Regions from separate parts of the Shewanella sp. 1311 genome, predicted to be linked through region 2. Evidence: predicted binding sites of a transcription regulator. Region 2 holds the regulator's gene; the other holds the start of a gene.

Region 1 (7,878 bases), 2.0 Mb from region 2:
TGCTTTCTCAGCACTGGCGTCGGCTTGTCGTACACATCTTCAATAATTTCATCCAGCATAGGCACAGGAATTTTTTCAGCCACTTTTACCGCAGCCAATACTTCTTCACGATATTTCTCATGCAGTTTCACGTCATCCGCTTCAGCTAACCAACCTTTGTTGATAAGCCATAATTTGAAGCGTTTAACCGGATCGTGTTGCTGCCACTTGGCTTCTTCATCTTTCGAGCGATAACCTGATGGATCGTCTGATGATGAATGCGCGCCGAGACGGTAAGTCATGGCTTCAATCAGCACAGGCGCATTATGCTCAATCGCATAGGCACGGGCTTGCTGCGTTGCCGCTAACACGGCCAACATGTCATTGCCGTCAACACGAATGGTGTGCATGCCATAACCCACGCCGCGGCTCGCAATGCCGTTACCGGCAAACTGCTCTTCAGTTGGGGTTGAAATGGCGTAGCCATTGTTACGACAGAAGAAAATCACTGGACACTTCAATACTGCGGCCATGTTTAGACCTGCATGGAAGTCCCCTTCAGATGCTGCACCTTCGCCAAAATAGCAAACTGCGACTTTGCGCTTACCTTGCATTTTTAAGCTGTAGCCCACACCTGTCGCCTGCGGGATTTGTGTCGCAAGGGGTGAAGAAATCGTTTGATAATGCAATGCCGCACTGCCGTAATGGATTGGCATTTGGCGACCTTTACCAAGATCTTTCTCGTTACTGAACATCTGATTCATAAACTGTTCAGTGGTAAAGCCGCGATAACGCAACGCCGCATGCTCACGGTATTGCGCGAGGATAACGTCCTCTTGATCGAGTGCGGCCACACTGCCGACAATCGCCGCTTCTTCACCCGTACAGGTCATGTAGAAGCTGATGCGCCCTTGACGCTGGGCACCTAACATACGTTCATCGAGTACCCGAGTGAATACGCAGGTATCGTAAATTTTAGTGGCTAAGGTTTCATCTATCACAGGCAAAACCGCGGTTTCATAAGTGGTGCCGTCGGCTTGTAGAATTCGAAGGATAGGAATGTGTAGCGATGCCTTATCCAAGAAGCCGACACGGTGCACTGTATCAGTGTTGAGTGTTGCTTTGCTCATATTGTGCTCTTGTTATCTCATTACGCACCAAAGCGTTTTGATGCGTCTGTTTATACGAATATGCCCGACGAACATTACGTTAACGTAAACTACCTATCAACCATTGGCATAGCTCAAACCACAAGTTATCCCTGCCTCGCATGTATATATTGCTTTACAAGCCTAACGCACGTCCGCATTCACCGCAGGGATCAGGCAAATCACAGTGCGATTGCCAATAGGCACTTTGGCATTAGGAAACACGACAGACTCAAACTCATGTTCCACTTTAATTTCTTGCCCACCTTCCCGCGCTAAGACAAAGCCCTTCGGGAAAGATCTGAAGTTTTCGACATCGGTTGCGAAGGTAAATTCAAAATCATCGAAATGTTTATTGATGACGCGGCACACTTGGTACAAGTTAACCTTATCGGCATCAAATGCATCCAACTCCAACGGCTTAGCGGTGATCAAGCGCATAAACATTTCATGGGTCGCGATAAAACGCGTCATGTCGTTCTGCCCCATGGGATAGACTTTGCCAAGCTCAATGGTAAAGGCATCGGCGCCGTAGCGTTCGGAGGAAAAATAGCTAAAGGTCGTGGTCGGTTCGTGGTGAAAAAGTACTGTATCGACGCCGCTAGCGGCTAGAAACATAATTTGCTCGCCGCTAAAGGCACGCCCTGGACGATAGGGATAGATAGCGAACTTTTCATGCTTCGAGGCGCGCATCGCCGTGTGCAGATCATAATGAATGCGCTGACGACCATCGGCAACCGCGGTATAAAAACGGTCGATATAGGCTTCGAGTTTTTTGGCGCGCACTCGCTCAGGATTGACTAATCCCGGAGGATTGGAATGCTCACCACTAAAGAGACGATTCATGTTCTCATCGATAATCCGCGTGCCGTTATTAATCGCTAATGGATTACCAATTAGGAATAAAGTGCGCTGTTTCGCGATGATCTTTTGCTGTAAAAGCTGCTTAATTAAGCCATTGCAGAGTTCAATGGGCGCAGTCTCGTTACCGTGAACACCACAAGAAAGGACGACATCTTTTCCTTCATTCTGAGCGGGCTCAAAAACGATAACGCCGGTATCCCACACTTCAACTTGGGTATGGTCGCCTAAGCTAAATGAAAACTCGCCATCGAACTGTTCAGGATGGGCTAAGGTGAGCGCTAAAAAATCCTTTGAATCTAACAGAGCTTGTAACACAGAATTCTCCTTATAATGGTGTGTAACAGTAACGGCGCAATAGCATCAGTGCAGATAGCCATAACCACTCAAGCATTCATCTCATCGCGGTTAGGCTGACTCGCACCTTAAAAAGCGGCTTCAATACTAACACATGTTTTTAATGCTGTTCTCAGACATTTATCGCCATAGGACCCAGTTTTGAACGGAATAAGATCAACGCGGCGCTTTGCTATGCCGAGTGTAAATTTCCCATCATCTTATCGAAAAATCGTCCAGCATAAATATTCCTGCTAGAGGCTTGCTTTTGCGCGAGAGTTTTATCACAATCCTTAGCCATCTAGACTTCTATTGGATTTGATTATGGCGTTAGCAACCTTTGGTGCCGGCTGTTTCTGGGGCGTAGAGTATTTTTTTAGACAAGTGAATGGCGTTTCGAATGCCACCTGCGGTTACATGGGCGGCAATAATAGCGCGACCACCTATGAAGAAGTCAAAAAAGGCAAAACGGGCCACGCCGAAGTGGTACAAGTGGAGTTTGACTCTGCCCTGGTCAGTTATGAAGACTTGCTCGAGGTATTTTGGAAAAACCACAATCCAACCAGCCTGAACATGCAAGGTGGAGATATAGGCACTCAATATCGCAGCACGATTTTCTTCCATGACAGTGAACAAAAAGCCGCAGCAGAAGCCTCAAAATTAGCTTTTGCCCGATCAGGTCGTTGGGGATTACGCCATATCGTGACTGAAATAGTGCCATTGCAACAGTTCCATGTGGCAGAGGAATACCACCAAAATTACATTGATAAGAATAACTTACCGAGTTGTCATATTGAGTACTAAATACAGTCAAATCAGCATGAGTTTAATACTCATAACTGACATTAGACACAAACAAAAACGCACTCAGATCTGAGTGCGTTTGTTTTTTTATACTTTATAAACCTACTGCTGCATTAAGCGTTCAGCGCCTTATCAATTAATGCCTGCGCATCTTTGATAATTTCAGCTAAATGCTGCTCACTGATAAAACTCTCGCCGTAGATTTTAAATAACGCTTCCGTGCCCGATGGACGCGCCGCAAACCAACCATTCGCCGTAGTCACTTTAATGCCACCAATGGCCGCATTATTGCCCGGTGCATGGGTTAACACGTTTTCGATTGCCTCACCCGCAAGCACTGTGGCATTTAAGGTTTCAGCATTTAATAACGCAAATTTGGCCTTGTTTTCAAGACTGATTGGGCTATCGATACGCTTGTAAAAGCTTTGGCCAAATTGTTTTACTAGCTCTTGATGGCGTTGACCTGGAGTTTTACCTGTCACCGCAAGAATTTCTGCGGCAAGTAACCCAAGAATAAAGCCGTCTTTATCTGTACACCACGTAGTGCCATCACGGCGCAAAAACGCCGCGCCAGCGCTCTCTTCACCGCCAAAGGCGATGGTGGCTTCGGCTAAACCATCAACAAACCACTTAAAACCCACAGGCACTTCGAGTAACTTTTTGCCATGGAAAGCACAGATTTTATCGATAAGCGCACTCGATACTAAGGTTTTACCTATGGCTAAGCTATCGCTCCAATCCGGTCTGTGCGTCAGTAAATAATCGATAGCGACCGCAAGGTAGTGATTAGGGTCCATCAAGCCTGTACCAGGGCAGACAATGCCGTGGCGGTCATAGTCAGGATCATTGCTAAGGCATAAATCAAAGGATTCTTTATGGGCGAGTAACCCTGCCATCGCATAGGGAGACGAGCAATCCATGCGGATTTTGCCGTCTTTATCCAGCGGCATAAAGCTAAAGCTTGGGTCAACTTTATCATTAACTAAGGTGATATCGAGCCCATAACGCGCGGCAATCGGTGCCCAGTAGAAAATCCCTGAACCACCGAGCGGGTCTACACCGATACGCAGCTTAGCATTGGCAATCGCTTGCATATCGATAACATTCTCTAAATCAGCTACATAGGGTGTGATCAAATCAATGGCGTTGACATAGCCTGAGGCCAGCGCTTCGGCATACGCTAATTTTTGCACGCCAGCTAACGCTTGGCGCAAGTAATCATTGGCCCGCGACTCAATCCAAGCCGTGATATTACCTTCGGCAGGTCCGCCATGGGGTGGATTGTATTTGATCCCGCCATCTTGAGGCGGATTGTGAGAAGGCGTGATAATCAAACCATCGGACAGTGCCGCACCAGTGATATTCGCTTCGCGATTGGCGCAAATCACCCCATGGGACACCACTGGTGTTGGCGTGAAACCATCATTCTGCTGGATGTGCACTGTGACTTTATTTGCCGCCAGCACTTCAATTGCCGATAAATAAGCGGCGTAGGATAACGCATGGGTATCAATCCCGAGGATCAACGGCCCATTGATATTTACCGATTGGCGATAATCCACCACAGCTTGGGTAATCGCCCAAATGTGTTGTTGGTTAAAACTGCCATTGAAGGCGCAGCCTCTGTGCCCAGAAGTGCCAAAGGTGACGCGTTGTTGTACGTCATCCATATTTGGCGTGATGCTGTAATAATGGCTCATCAGTTTTGGAATATTGACCAGATCCGTCTGATTAGCGATTTGTCCTGCCCTTTGATGTATTGCCACCTATGGCTCTCCTGCACTCAATTACAATTAAAAACAATGATTAAACTTAGCTCAATAGCTGATGAAACGGCTCACCCGCGGATTAAACGCGCTCGGCGATGCCAGCTGCAACCGTTGCATCACAGCCAAATTGCACTAAGACTTCGGATAAAATGGTGCGTTTCTTGGCGGTATTGTTGTTGCTTGTCACCCAGAAACCACTGGTACCGATTTCTTTAGGATTCGCCGATGCGCTCGCTTCCAGTAATTGCTCTTTCGAACGGGCAAAATACAAACGATCGCGCCCTTGGATCTGCAGAATTTGCGAGAACTGCTCAGGGGCTAATTGATACAGACTTTCGAGCAAAAAGAGGAAACGCCCTACCGCGCCTTTTTGTTGCGATAACAGATGTTCATCGACTAAGCGGCTGAAGTCATTCACAGCAGGTGCAGCTTGCACCGCCACAGCTTGAATCGGCTCAGCCTCTAAACTTGGTTGGCTTATCGCCAAAGGCTGAGGTGGTTCGACCGCATCGACGGACAGGCCGAGTAATCGACGAAGAATGTCAGAGGCGCTCTCACCAATACGTTCTGTTTTGCTGGCAATATGACGATAGAGCTCTTCATCAACTTCGATATATTTCATAACCTTAATTATCCTTTGTTATTCGACAGGCTTAACCGAAAAAAGTGTACCACAGCGATCGGGGCAGATCATTGCGATCGGTTACCAGTGTATCCATGTCTATCAATCTGATAAAGCGCCATTATTCTAAAAATGCGTGAAATAGCACTGCAAACTAGCAGATAATCGACAATTGCCGAAAAAGCGCCCAAGTTCATCGCCGCATACACGCCAAAGTAGCAACTGACTTGTCAAGCCAACGGCATTAAGGGCACAATTCGCGCCACGTTAAGCTAAACATATCCAACAGGAATCACCATGAACTTTGTTTCTACAGGCCAAGGACCCGCAGTACTCTTGATCCACGGCTTGTTCGGCAACCTAGATAACCTCAAAGGCCTAGGGCAAGTATTAGAAAGCCAGTATCAGGTTATTCGTGTCGATGTGCCCAATCATGGTTTAAGTGAGCATTGGGATGAGATGGATTACCCTCGCCTCGCCACGGCCATGGTTTCATTACTCGACGAACTGGCTATTGAACGCGCCCATATTGTGGGTCACTCCATGGGCGGTAAAATCGCCATGGCGACAGCGTTAGCTCATCCAGAACGCATTATCAGCATGGTGGCAGCAGATATAGCCCCCGTCGCCTATGAGCCTAGACATGACTTAGTGTTTGCCGCATTAGAAAGTCTGCCCTTAGAAGGTCATACCGACAGACGCTTTGCTCTAAACCACTTAATAGACAAAGGTATCGACGAAGCCACGGCGCAGTTTTTACTCAAAAATCTGCAACGTACCGATACGGGTTTTCGTTGGAAGCTGAACTTAATTGGGCTAAAAGCTTGTTATCCCAACATTATTGGTTGGCACAATCAAGCGCCCAATTCAGTACAAAGCTATAATGGCCCGAGTCTATTCATTCGCGGCGGTGACTCAAATTATGTTACTGGAGAGCACAGAAGCGCTATCATGGCGCAATTCCCTGCGGCGCAGGCGAAAACCCTCGAAGGCTGTGGTCATTGGTTACATGCACAGAAACCCGCCATCTTTAACCGGATTGTGTCTGAATTTATTGACAAACAAGCAATGTAAATCAGCAGCAAACTCGACCTAAAGCATATGGCAGCCGCCATCTTGATGTGATATATTCGCGCCTCTTTTGGCCTTAGAACACTCTCGAGGACTAAGAAAGTATGTTATCTCAGTACATGGAACAAATTGAAACCATCGGCCTGAACCTGTTTTTTGCCTCGATATTTTTCTTTATCGGCATGGCCATCCACGATGTGCTTAAACAAGGTAACGTGCCGAAATTTGGTCGATTTATTGTTTGGTTAGTGTTATTTCTCGGCTGCGCCGGGTTTATTGTAAAAGGTATTATCCAGATCACTTGGGAAGGCTCAGGGATCGGTTAACAATAAGAACATGGCAAAAGAAGCGACTGACAGAACCACCATTGACCTTTTTGCCAATGAAAAGCGCCGGGGCCGCCCACGAAGTAATCCTTTGTCCCGTAGCCAGCAGCTTAAGGTCAACAAACGCAATCAAATCCAGCGCGATAAAGCCAACGGATTAAAGCGAATAGAGTTAAAGGTGTCACAAGATTTGTATGACGCCTTGAATGAGCAGGCATTGGCCAGTAACATCAGCCGTAGCCAGTTAATCGAATTAATTCTTCAGCAACAAGTTGAGTGCTGAACGAGTACCAGCAAGATTAACGTAATAAGTGAACTAGACATTAAAGGATAGACAATGGCAACTGTAGGTCTTTTTTTCGGTAGCGACACAGGTAACACCGAAGCCGTAGCCAAGATGATCCAGAAAAAACTGGGTAAAAAAATGGTTGAGGTGAAAGATATCGCCAAAAGTACCAAAGAACAGATTGCAGAGTATGACTTGCTGCTGTTCGGCATCCCGACCTGGTATTACGGCGAAGCTCAATGTGACTGGGATGATTTCTTCCCTGAACTAGAGCAAATTGATTTTACTGACAAACTTGTCGCTATTTTTGGTTGTGGTGATCAAGAAGACTACGCTGAGTATTTCCTTGATGCCATGGGCATGGTTGGCGATATCGTTCAGGCGCGTGGTGGTATCATCATTGGTCACTGGCCAACTGCAAGCTACAACTTCGAAGCCTCTAAGGGTCAAGTTGATGACGACCACTTTATTGGTTTAGGTATCGATGAAGATCGTCAGCCAGAACTGACCGAAGAACGCGTTGATGCTTGGGTTAAGCAAATTTACGAAGAAATGTGCTTAGCTGAATTAGAAGACTAATTGGGCTAACCATTCGATTAAAGCGGCCTTAACGCCGCTTTTTTTATGCTTATATTTCTGACTAAGAATAACGACATACCACACTCATGACCAACAC
Region 2 (7,878 bases):
TGCTCGCTAACCTTATGTCGGATAACGCTGTGTGGGTTCACCCTGTTACTGCGGGCAAATTAGGGATCAGTAATGGCGACCCAATCCGCCTCACCAGCAGTGTTGGCACAGAAGAAGGCCATGCCTTAGTCACGCCGGGCATTCGCCAAGATACTGTGTTTGCTTACATGGGCTTTGGTTCTAAAAACAAAGAGTTGGTCAGAGCAACGGGCAAAGGTGTCCACTGCGGTAACTTACTGCCGCACGTGACGGCTCCTGTGTGTGGCATGACTGTGCACACCACGGGCGTCACGCTGGTAAAGCGCTAATCGGAGGCTTAAATGAATAAACGATATGTAATGGTGCACGACGAGAATAAGTGCATCGGCTGCCAAGCCTGTAACGTGGCGTGTCGCAGTGAAAATGGCGTACCCGAAGGCGTTACTCGTCTGCAAGTGCGTGTGGAAGGCCCCTTTGGTGAGATGCCCAATCTGCATTTCAAATATCACAGGGTATCTTGCCAGCAATGTGAAGATGCGCCCTGCGTTAAGGTATGCCCAACGGGCGCAGCCTATGTGGGTGAAGACGGCATTATCTCTATCCATACCGAGAAGTGTGTCGGCTGTATGTACTGTGTGGCAGCGTGCCCCTACAAAGTGCGCTTTATGAACCCAGAAACCAAGGCGGCGGATAAGTGTAACTTCTGTAAAGACAGTCGTTTAGCGCGGGGCGAAGAGCCTGCTTGTGTGACTGTGTGTCCAACCGATGCCTTAGTGTTTGGTGATGCCAATGATCCGCAGAGTGACGTGGCCATCATGCTCAACACTAAAATCACATACCAAGATAAAACCCATTTAGGCACTAAACCTAGGGTATATCGCGTTCCTACCAAAAGAGGGGGGATTTGATTATGAACAATACTTGGGGCGACATGGCGCAATATGATCCTATCACTTGGCACTGGGTCATTGCCGTTTACCTGTTTATGGCGGGGTTATCCGCGGGCAGTTTATTGATTGGCATTGGTTTACGCTGGGCGAATAAGGAACTCAGCGCGGGAGCTGAAAGCAGCATTCTTAAGGCGGCAGCCATTATTGGGCCTGTGGCGATTAGCTTAGGTCTAGCTTGCTTAGTGTTTGATTTAACCAAACCCTTCCACTTCTGGCTGATCTTAATTCACTATAACTTCCAGTCCGTGATGGCCATTGGAGTGCTGGCGCTACTGGCGTATTCTCCCTTAGCCTTTGCGTACGCCATTATTGTGCTGCGGGATGATTTACCAAAATGGGGTTTGGGTTTCTTAACGCCCATCGCTAAGTTACTTATGCCATTTCGAAAGCTGATTGAAGTATTGTTGTTTGTCCTTGCCATTGGTGTAGGGGCTTACACTGGCTTCTTAATTTCGGCGATGAATGCTTACCCTATGCTCAACACTGCGGTACTGCCTGCGCTGTTTTTAGTGTCGGGTTTATCGGCGGGCGCTGCGGCAAATGCGGTACTGGCACTCTTGCTGTTTAAGACCGATAGCCATGATAAGACTTTGGCTAAGATGCACGGGTTAGAATTGCCTGTGATGGCGATTGAAATCCTGTTCCTGTTCATGTTGTTCTGCGCCTTGTACTTCAAGGGCGGCGCAGCGGCTGCGGCTTTAGCGTCGTTAACCTCTGGGCTATGGGCAAGCGTGTTCTGGATTGGCGTCGTCGGGATTGGTTTTGGTATTCCATTGCTGTTCATGTTGTTACCCGCAGCAACTCGCCACACTAAGGGCGCGATGATCATGGTGGCCTGCGCGAGTTTAACCGGCGTGCTCGCGCTAAGACACTTTATTGTGTATGCAGGGCAAAGCTATTTAAGCTGAGTGTAAGTTGACTTTACATATTGATAGATAAAGAAAAAGCACTGACAATGTCAGTGCTTTTTTATTGTTTGAATTTTGAGAAGGTTTGCCAGTACAAGCAGGACGCTTATTGGGGTAAGAGTTCGATAACCGACTTCACCGTTAGCACTAAGGCGCTGATACTGCACAGGACTAAGGTCGCCATTTTTGTCTTCTCTTTATCGACACGGCCTACCAATCGCCCCGCGACTAAATACCCTAAAAGTACTGAAGGCAGCAATAGTAACGACAGCCACAGGTGCTTCAATTCTAATAAACCAGTGATCGCCAGAATGACCATAGCTATGGTGGAGCTAAAAATGAAGAAGGCCGACAGGGCGGCGCGAAACTGCGAAGCGTCTTTGCCTGACAATAGAATCGCCATCGGCGGACCACCAATAGCAGCAATATTACCGAAAATCCCCGAGACGACACCCGCGCCGAAGAGGGTTTTCTTATTCACGGGTAGGCTGAATTTATACAGGCTAAGGATCACCGCGACCGCTACAATGGCGGCGATGGATAACCCGAGTATGGGCTGAGGTGCAAACAGCAACAGACTCGCGCCGATAAAACCGCCGGGCACGCGACCTATAAGTGCATATTGCAAGCCATTGAATTCTAAATGACCACGCTCACGCACTAAGGTCAGCAGGGCGATGGAGAAACCCATAGCAATAACAGGCGCAGGTACGAGCTGCGGATCGACGATATACAGCAAAGGACTGGCGACAACCGCTAGGCCAAACCCAATCAGGCTCTGGGTTAAGGCGCCAAGAAACACGACCAGCGAGGCTAAGGCGAGTGTCTGTGGATCTATTAGAGAAAACATAGGATTCCATATAAACAAAAAGGGATCGTTAACGATCCCTATTGATGAGCACTGTGATATGACTTTGAAAGCGACAAGTCGCTATTCCATGTCTTCCCACTCGATCCCCATCTCGTCCATCAGCAACTTGGCTTCGGCGGGAATGCTGTCTGGGCTATCTTTTGACAGATCTTCATCGTTAGGCAATGGCTGGCCAGTGTAGGCGTGCAAAAATGCCTCACACAACAGCTCGCTGTTGGTGGCGTGACGCAAATTATTGACCTGACGACGCGTACGTTCGTCCGTAAGGACCTTAAGCACTTTGAGCGGAATAGACACAGTAATTTTCTTTACTTGTTCATTCTTCTTGCCATGTTCAGCATAGGGGCTGATGTATTCCCCATTCCATTCAGTCATTGACTCACCTGTTATAACGCTAAATTCGGGGCAGATTTTAAACCCTTACAAAGAACAGTCAAATTATTGCTACTATTTCTTTGTGATTGCAAACAGATTTCTTTATGTTCAGACGTCTAAACGTCTTCACGCCTATTGACGATGGCCTTGGGCTTAGGTACATTTAGACGTCCAGACATCTCTATCAGTCTACCGAATTTAGGAGTCCACCCATGGCAGAGCGTCAATTAGCCACACTGGCAGTGCGTCAGGGTATCGAAAGCGATACTCAATATGGTGCAGTTGTGCCACCGATTTATTTGTCGACTAATTACGCCTTCGATGGTCATAAAAATCCCCGCGAATTCGATTACAGTCGTTCAGGCAACCCAACGCGCTGCATTTTAGGTGAAGCATTAGCCCAATTAGAAAAGGGCGCCACTGGCATAGTGACATGCACTGGCATGGCGGCCATCACCCTAGTGACCACATTGCTCGGCCCTGATGACCTGTTGGTGGTGCCCCATGATTGTTACGGCGGTTCTTACCGTTTATTTACTAACTTGGCGAAGAAAGGCCAGTTTAAGTTGATTGTGGTCGATCAAAACGACAGCCAAGCGTTAGCCGCCGCTATCGGGCAACATCCTAAGATGGTGTGGCTCGAAACCCCGTCTAACCCGCTATTGCGTGTGGTGGATATCGAAGCCATTGCCAAGGCGAGCCATGAGGTCGGCGCGCTGGTGGTGGTCGATAACACTTTTTTATCGCCGATATTGCAACAACCCCTATTATTAGGCGCGGATATCGTTATCCACTCCACCACTAAATACATCAATGGTCACAGCGATGTGGTTGGCGGCGCTGTGGTTGCTAAAGATGCACAAATCGGCGAAAGCTTACATTGGTGGTCGAACACTCTAGGCTTAACGGGATCGGCATTTGATAGTTACTTAACCCTGCGCGGCCTACGCACCTTAGCGGTGCGAATTCGTGAACATCAAGCCAATGCCCAGCGCATTGTTGAGGTATTGACGCAAAGCCCTGTGGTGAGCAAAGTTTATTACCCTGGTCTTGCGGATCACCCTGGTCACACCATTGCAGCCAAGCAACAAAAAGGCTTTGGCGCTATGCTGAGTTTTGAGCTCAAGGGCGGCGAGGCCGAAGTCGTGGCCTTTTTAGGTGCACTTAGCTTATTTAGCGTGGCGGAAAGTTTAGGTGGCGTCGAAAGTTTAGTGGCCGTGCCCGCCACTATGACCCACAGAGCCATGGAGCCGCAGGCGCGTTTTGAGGCAGGCATTAAAGACACCCTATTGCGTTTATCGGTGGGTATTGAAGATGCCGCCGATTTAGTTGCAGATATTCAAGCAGGATTAGCCGCCGTTGCGGCTTGTCAGTAGAGGAATAATAGATGGCACGTTGTCACTTACATAAATTTGGTGGCTCCAGTTTAGCGGATGCCGATTGTTATCGTCGAGTCGCCCATATCCTGTTAACCCACGGTCATAGCGATGACCTTGTGGTGGTCTCTGCGGCGGGTAAGAGCACGAATTTCCTGTATAAATTATTAGCGCTGCGTGATGCGGGTCAGCTGTGGCAAGAAGAATTACAAGTGCTGACCAGCTACCAACAAGGGTTGGTAGAGCAGTTATTGTCGAACGAACAAGCCCGCGATCTGCGCGAGCGTTTGGCGACAGATCAGGCGCAACTCATCAGTTTATTGTCCCTCGACGAACGTAACGAATACCAAGTTAACCATGTGGTGAGCTTTGGCGAGCGTTGGTCGGCGCGCCTGATGGCGGCGCTGCTGCGCGAATCTGGTGTGGCGGCAAGCCATGTGGATGCCTGTTCAATTTTAGTGGCCGATGAAGCCGCCGTGCCGCAAATTCGGGTGCAAGAATCCCGCGCTAAAGTACAAGCGCTATTGGCCGCACATCCCAATGAACGACTAGTGATCACAGGATTTATCTGCGCTAACGAGCGCGGCGATACTTTATTACTTGGTCGTAATGGTTCAGATTTTAGTGCCAGCTTGATTGCCAGCCTTGCCGATATTGAGCGCGTGACCATTTGGACCGATGTGGAAGGGGTGTTCAACGCTGACCCGAATAAGATCAACGATGCTAAATTACTCAAAAGCATGTCACTTGCCGAAGCTGACCGCTTAGCGCGTTTAGGCTCGCCAGTATTGCATTCGCGCACTTTGCAGCCTTTGTTTAATACCGAAGTGAGTTTAGCGGTGCGCTCAAGTTATGCATCACACACCGACTTTACCTTGATTGCGCCCCATAGTTCGTCGGCGAGCGCACCTGTGGTGACTAACCTCAATGCTGTTGTGCTGTTCGGCTTTAAGCTTACGGGAGAGTTAACTCGTTTATTAGATTTATTGATTGCCGCGGGTTTAACGCCATTGGCCCATTGGACCTCTGCCCATCAAAGGGTTGAGCTTGCCTATACCGCTGAAAATCAAAAACAAGTGCAAAGATTGCTCGATGCCGAGGCACAAGCATTAGGGATCAGCGAACAACAGATCAACACAGATCTCGGCCTAGTGGCGTTAGTCAGTGCCGATGCAGAACATTATCGCCGCAGTTTTGCTCGTTTATTAAGTCGTGATGCTAAACCTTTGTTTAGTGGTGACTTAAGTTTAGTGACGCTGGTGCCCCAGTCGCAGGTGAATCTGTTAACCCAAAAGGTACACCGCCGCTGCGCTGGGCCGCGTAAACGCATTGGCGTCTTACTGCTCGGCGTGGGCAACATAGGTGAGGCTTGGGTCGATTTATTTAAGTCGGTGTCGCCATCACTGGATCATGAACTCGAAGCCAGCGTTGAGTTAGTCGGTTTAGTCAGTTCGAGTAAAGCCTTGATTAAATCCACAGGCATTAATCTTGCCGCGTGGCAGACTGAGTTTAATACCGAGGCTACGCCTTGGCAGTACGAGCACTTGTTCGAACAATTAGAACGGGTTAACTGCGATGAGCTGGTGGCCTTAGATATCAGTGCCAGCGCCAGTTTGACGCTGCAATATCCAGAGCTATTCGAGCGCGGCATCCATGTGGTGAGCGCGAATAAACTCGCAGGCTCGGGTCCACTGCCTTTCTATCGTGAGTTAAAGCAGCAATTGGGTAATCGTCGTTTATTTTGGCGCTATAACGCCAGCTGTGGCGCGGGTTTGCCTATCCAACATGCGTTAAATGATCTGCGTAACAGCGGTGATAGCGTTGAAGCCGTGGGCGGGATTTTCTCTGGCACCTTGTGTTGGTTGTTTGAGAAATACGATACCAGCAAGCCTTTCTCTGAATTAGTGATTGAAGCCAGAGGCTTAGGTATCACTGAACCTGATCCCCGCGACGATCTGTCTGGTCGTGATATGCAGCGTAAACTGCTCATTTTGGCCCGTGAAATTGGCCTTGAAATCGAGCTTGAAGATATTGAATTACGCTCATTAGTGCCAGCCGATTTGGCCGATATTCCCTTAGATCAATTTCTCACCCGCATTGCCGAGTTAGATGCCGATCTGCTGCAACAATACGGTGCGGCGGCGGAGCAAAATAAGGTGCTCAGATACGTGGCATCCTTAGATAACAGCGGCCCAGAGCTTAAAGCTGAAGTCGGTTTGCAGTGGATTGATGCCCATCATCCTTACGCTAATTTGACCCCCGGCGATAACGTGTTTGTGATCCGCAGTGCCTTCTATCAAGGCAATCCGTTGATCATCCGTGGACCGGGCGCCGGACGCGAAGTGACAGCGGCAGCGGTGCAGTCGGATCTGACGCAGATCTGTCGCGATCTCTTGCAAGAGTAGACTGAAATTCAGCAGCTTAAAGGACTCATTCGAGTCCTTTTTTATTGGCTAGAATAAATCTATCGAATTAACCGAGATTAAATGCGGTTTATGGGGATTTTTTGGCTTGACTTACATCTCAGTTTCTCTAGTATATGGACATGTAGACGTCCAAACGTCCATTTGAACTAATTCATACTAGCAAAGAGTAGCGCCAAGGGCGGTTGAGGAAATACACATGGCTTTTCATCACGCACAACATTCACAATCGCTGAACCAGAGTTTGTCTGAGCTTAATGGCGATATTAATGTTTCTTTTGAGTTTTTTCCGCCATCGACCCCCGAAATGGAACAAATCCTGTGGAACTCTATTCGTCGTTTAGAGCCGCTTAATCCTAAGTTTGTGTCTGTGACCTATGGCGCTAACTCAGGTGTGCGCGACCGCACCCACGGCGTGATTGAGCGTATTCAACAGGAAACCGACCTTATTGCCGCGCCGCACTTAACCTTAGTTGATGCTAGCGATGAAGAGCTATTAGAACTGGCTAAGCATTACTGGAAGTCGGGCATTCGTGACATAGTGGCACTGCGGGGTGATTTACCTGCGGGCAGCCCTAAGCCCACTCGTTTTGCGGTGGATTTAGTACGTTTGCTGCGCTCAGTGGCCGACTTTGATATTTCCGTTGCAGCCTATCCAGAAGTGCATCCCGATGCGAGCAACGCACAGGCGGATTTGATCAACCTTAAGCGTAAGATTGATGCGGGCGCTAGCCGTGCCATTACCCAGTTTTTCTTCGATGTAGAATCTTACCTGCGTTTTCGTGACCGCTGCGTTGCCGCCGGTATCGACGTTGAAATTGTGCCAGGTATCTTACCTGTGACTAACTTTACCCAGTTAAAACGTTTCGCGGGCATGACCAATGTGTCGTTACCGGGCTGGCTACACAAGCAATTCGATGGTTTAGAAAACGATGCCGGTACACGCCAATTGGTGGGTGCAAACGTGGCAATCGATATGGTAAAAGTACTGTCCCG

Evidence for each region. Region 2 encodes MetJ, which represses methionine synthesis genes. Its sites were predicted from a motif close to TAGACGTCTAGACGTCTA; they were not measured.
Region 1: a site for MetJ is predicted at 2,619-2,636, ahead of msrA (peptide-methionine (S)-S-oxide reductase MsrA). Genes of this name have one in related genera too.

The regions. Positions count from the first base shown of each region.
Region 1 covers NZ_CM181686.1:76,601-84,478, forward strand. Annotated here, with positions in the region: gene AC5YB3_RS00450 (thiamine pyrophosphate-dependent dehydrogenase E1 component subunit alpha) at 1-1,109, opposite strand, end outside; gene astE (succinylglutamate desuccinylase) at 1,272-2,306, opposite strand; gene msrA (peptide-methionine (S)-S-oxide reductase MsrA) at 2,649-3,128, shown strand; gene pgm (phosphoglucomutase (alpha-D-glucose-1,6-bisphosphate-dependent)) at 3,242-4,894, opposite strand; gene seqA (replication initiation negative regulator SeqA) at 4,977-5,519, opposite strand; gene AC5YB3_RS00475 (alpha/beta fold hydrolase) at 5,817-6,593, shown strand; gene AC5YB3_RS00480 (DUF2788 domain-containing protein) at 6,695-6,916, shown strand; gene ybfE (LexA regulated protein) at 6,927-7,199, shown strand; gene fldA (flavodoxin FldA) at 7,254-7,781, shown strand; gene earP (elongation factor P maturation arginine rhamnosyltransferase EarP) at 7,868-7,878, shown strand, end outside.
Region 2 covers NZ_CM181686.1:3,268,112-3,275,989, forward strand. Annotated here, with positions in the region: gene phsA (thiosulfate reductase PhsA) at 1-308, shown strand, start outside; gene AC5YB3_RS14710 (4Fe-4S dicluster domain-containing protein) at 321-887, shown strand; gene nrfD (NrfD/PsrC family molybdoenzyme membrane anchor subunit) at 890-1,837, shown strand; gene AC5YB3_RS14720 (sulfite exporter TauE/SafE family protein) at 1,944-2,687, opposite strand; gene metJ (met regulon transcriptional regulator MetJ) at 2,769-3,083, opposite strand; gene metB (cystathionine gamma-synthase) at 3,296-4,459, shown strand; gene AC5YB3_RS14735 (bifunctional aspartate kinase/homoserine dehydrogenase II) at 4,471-6,864, shown strand; gene metF (methylenetetrahydrofolate reductase) at 7,082-7,878, shown strand, end outside.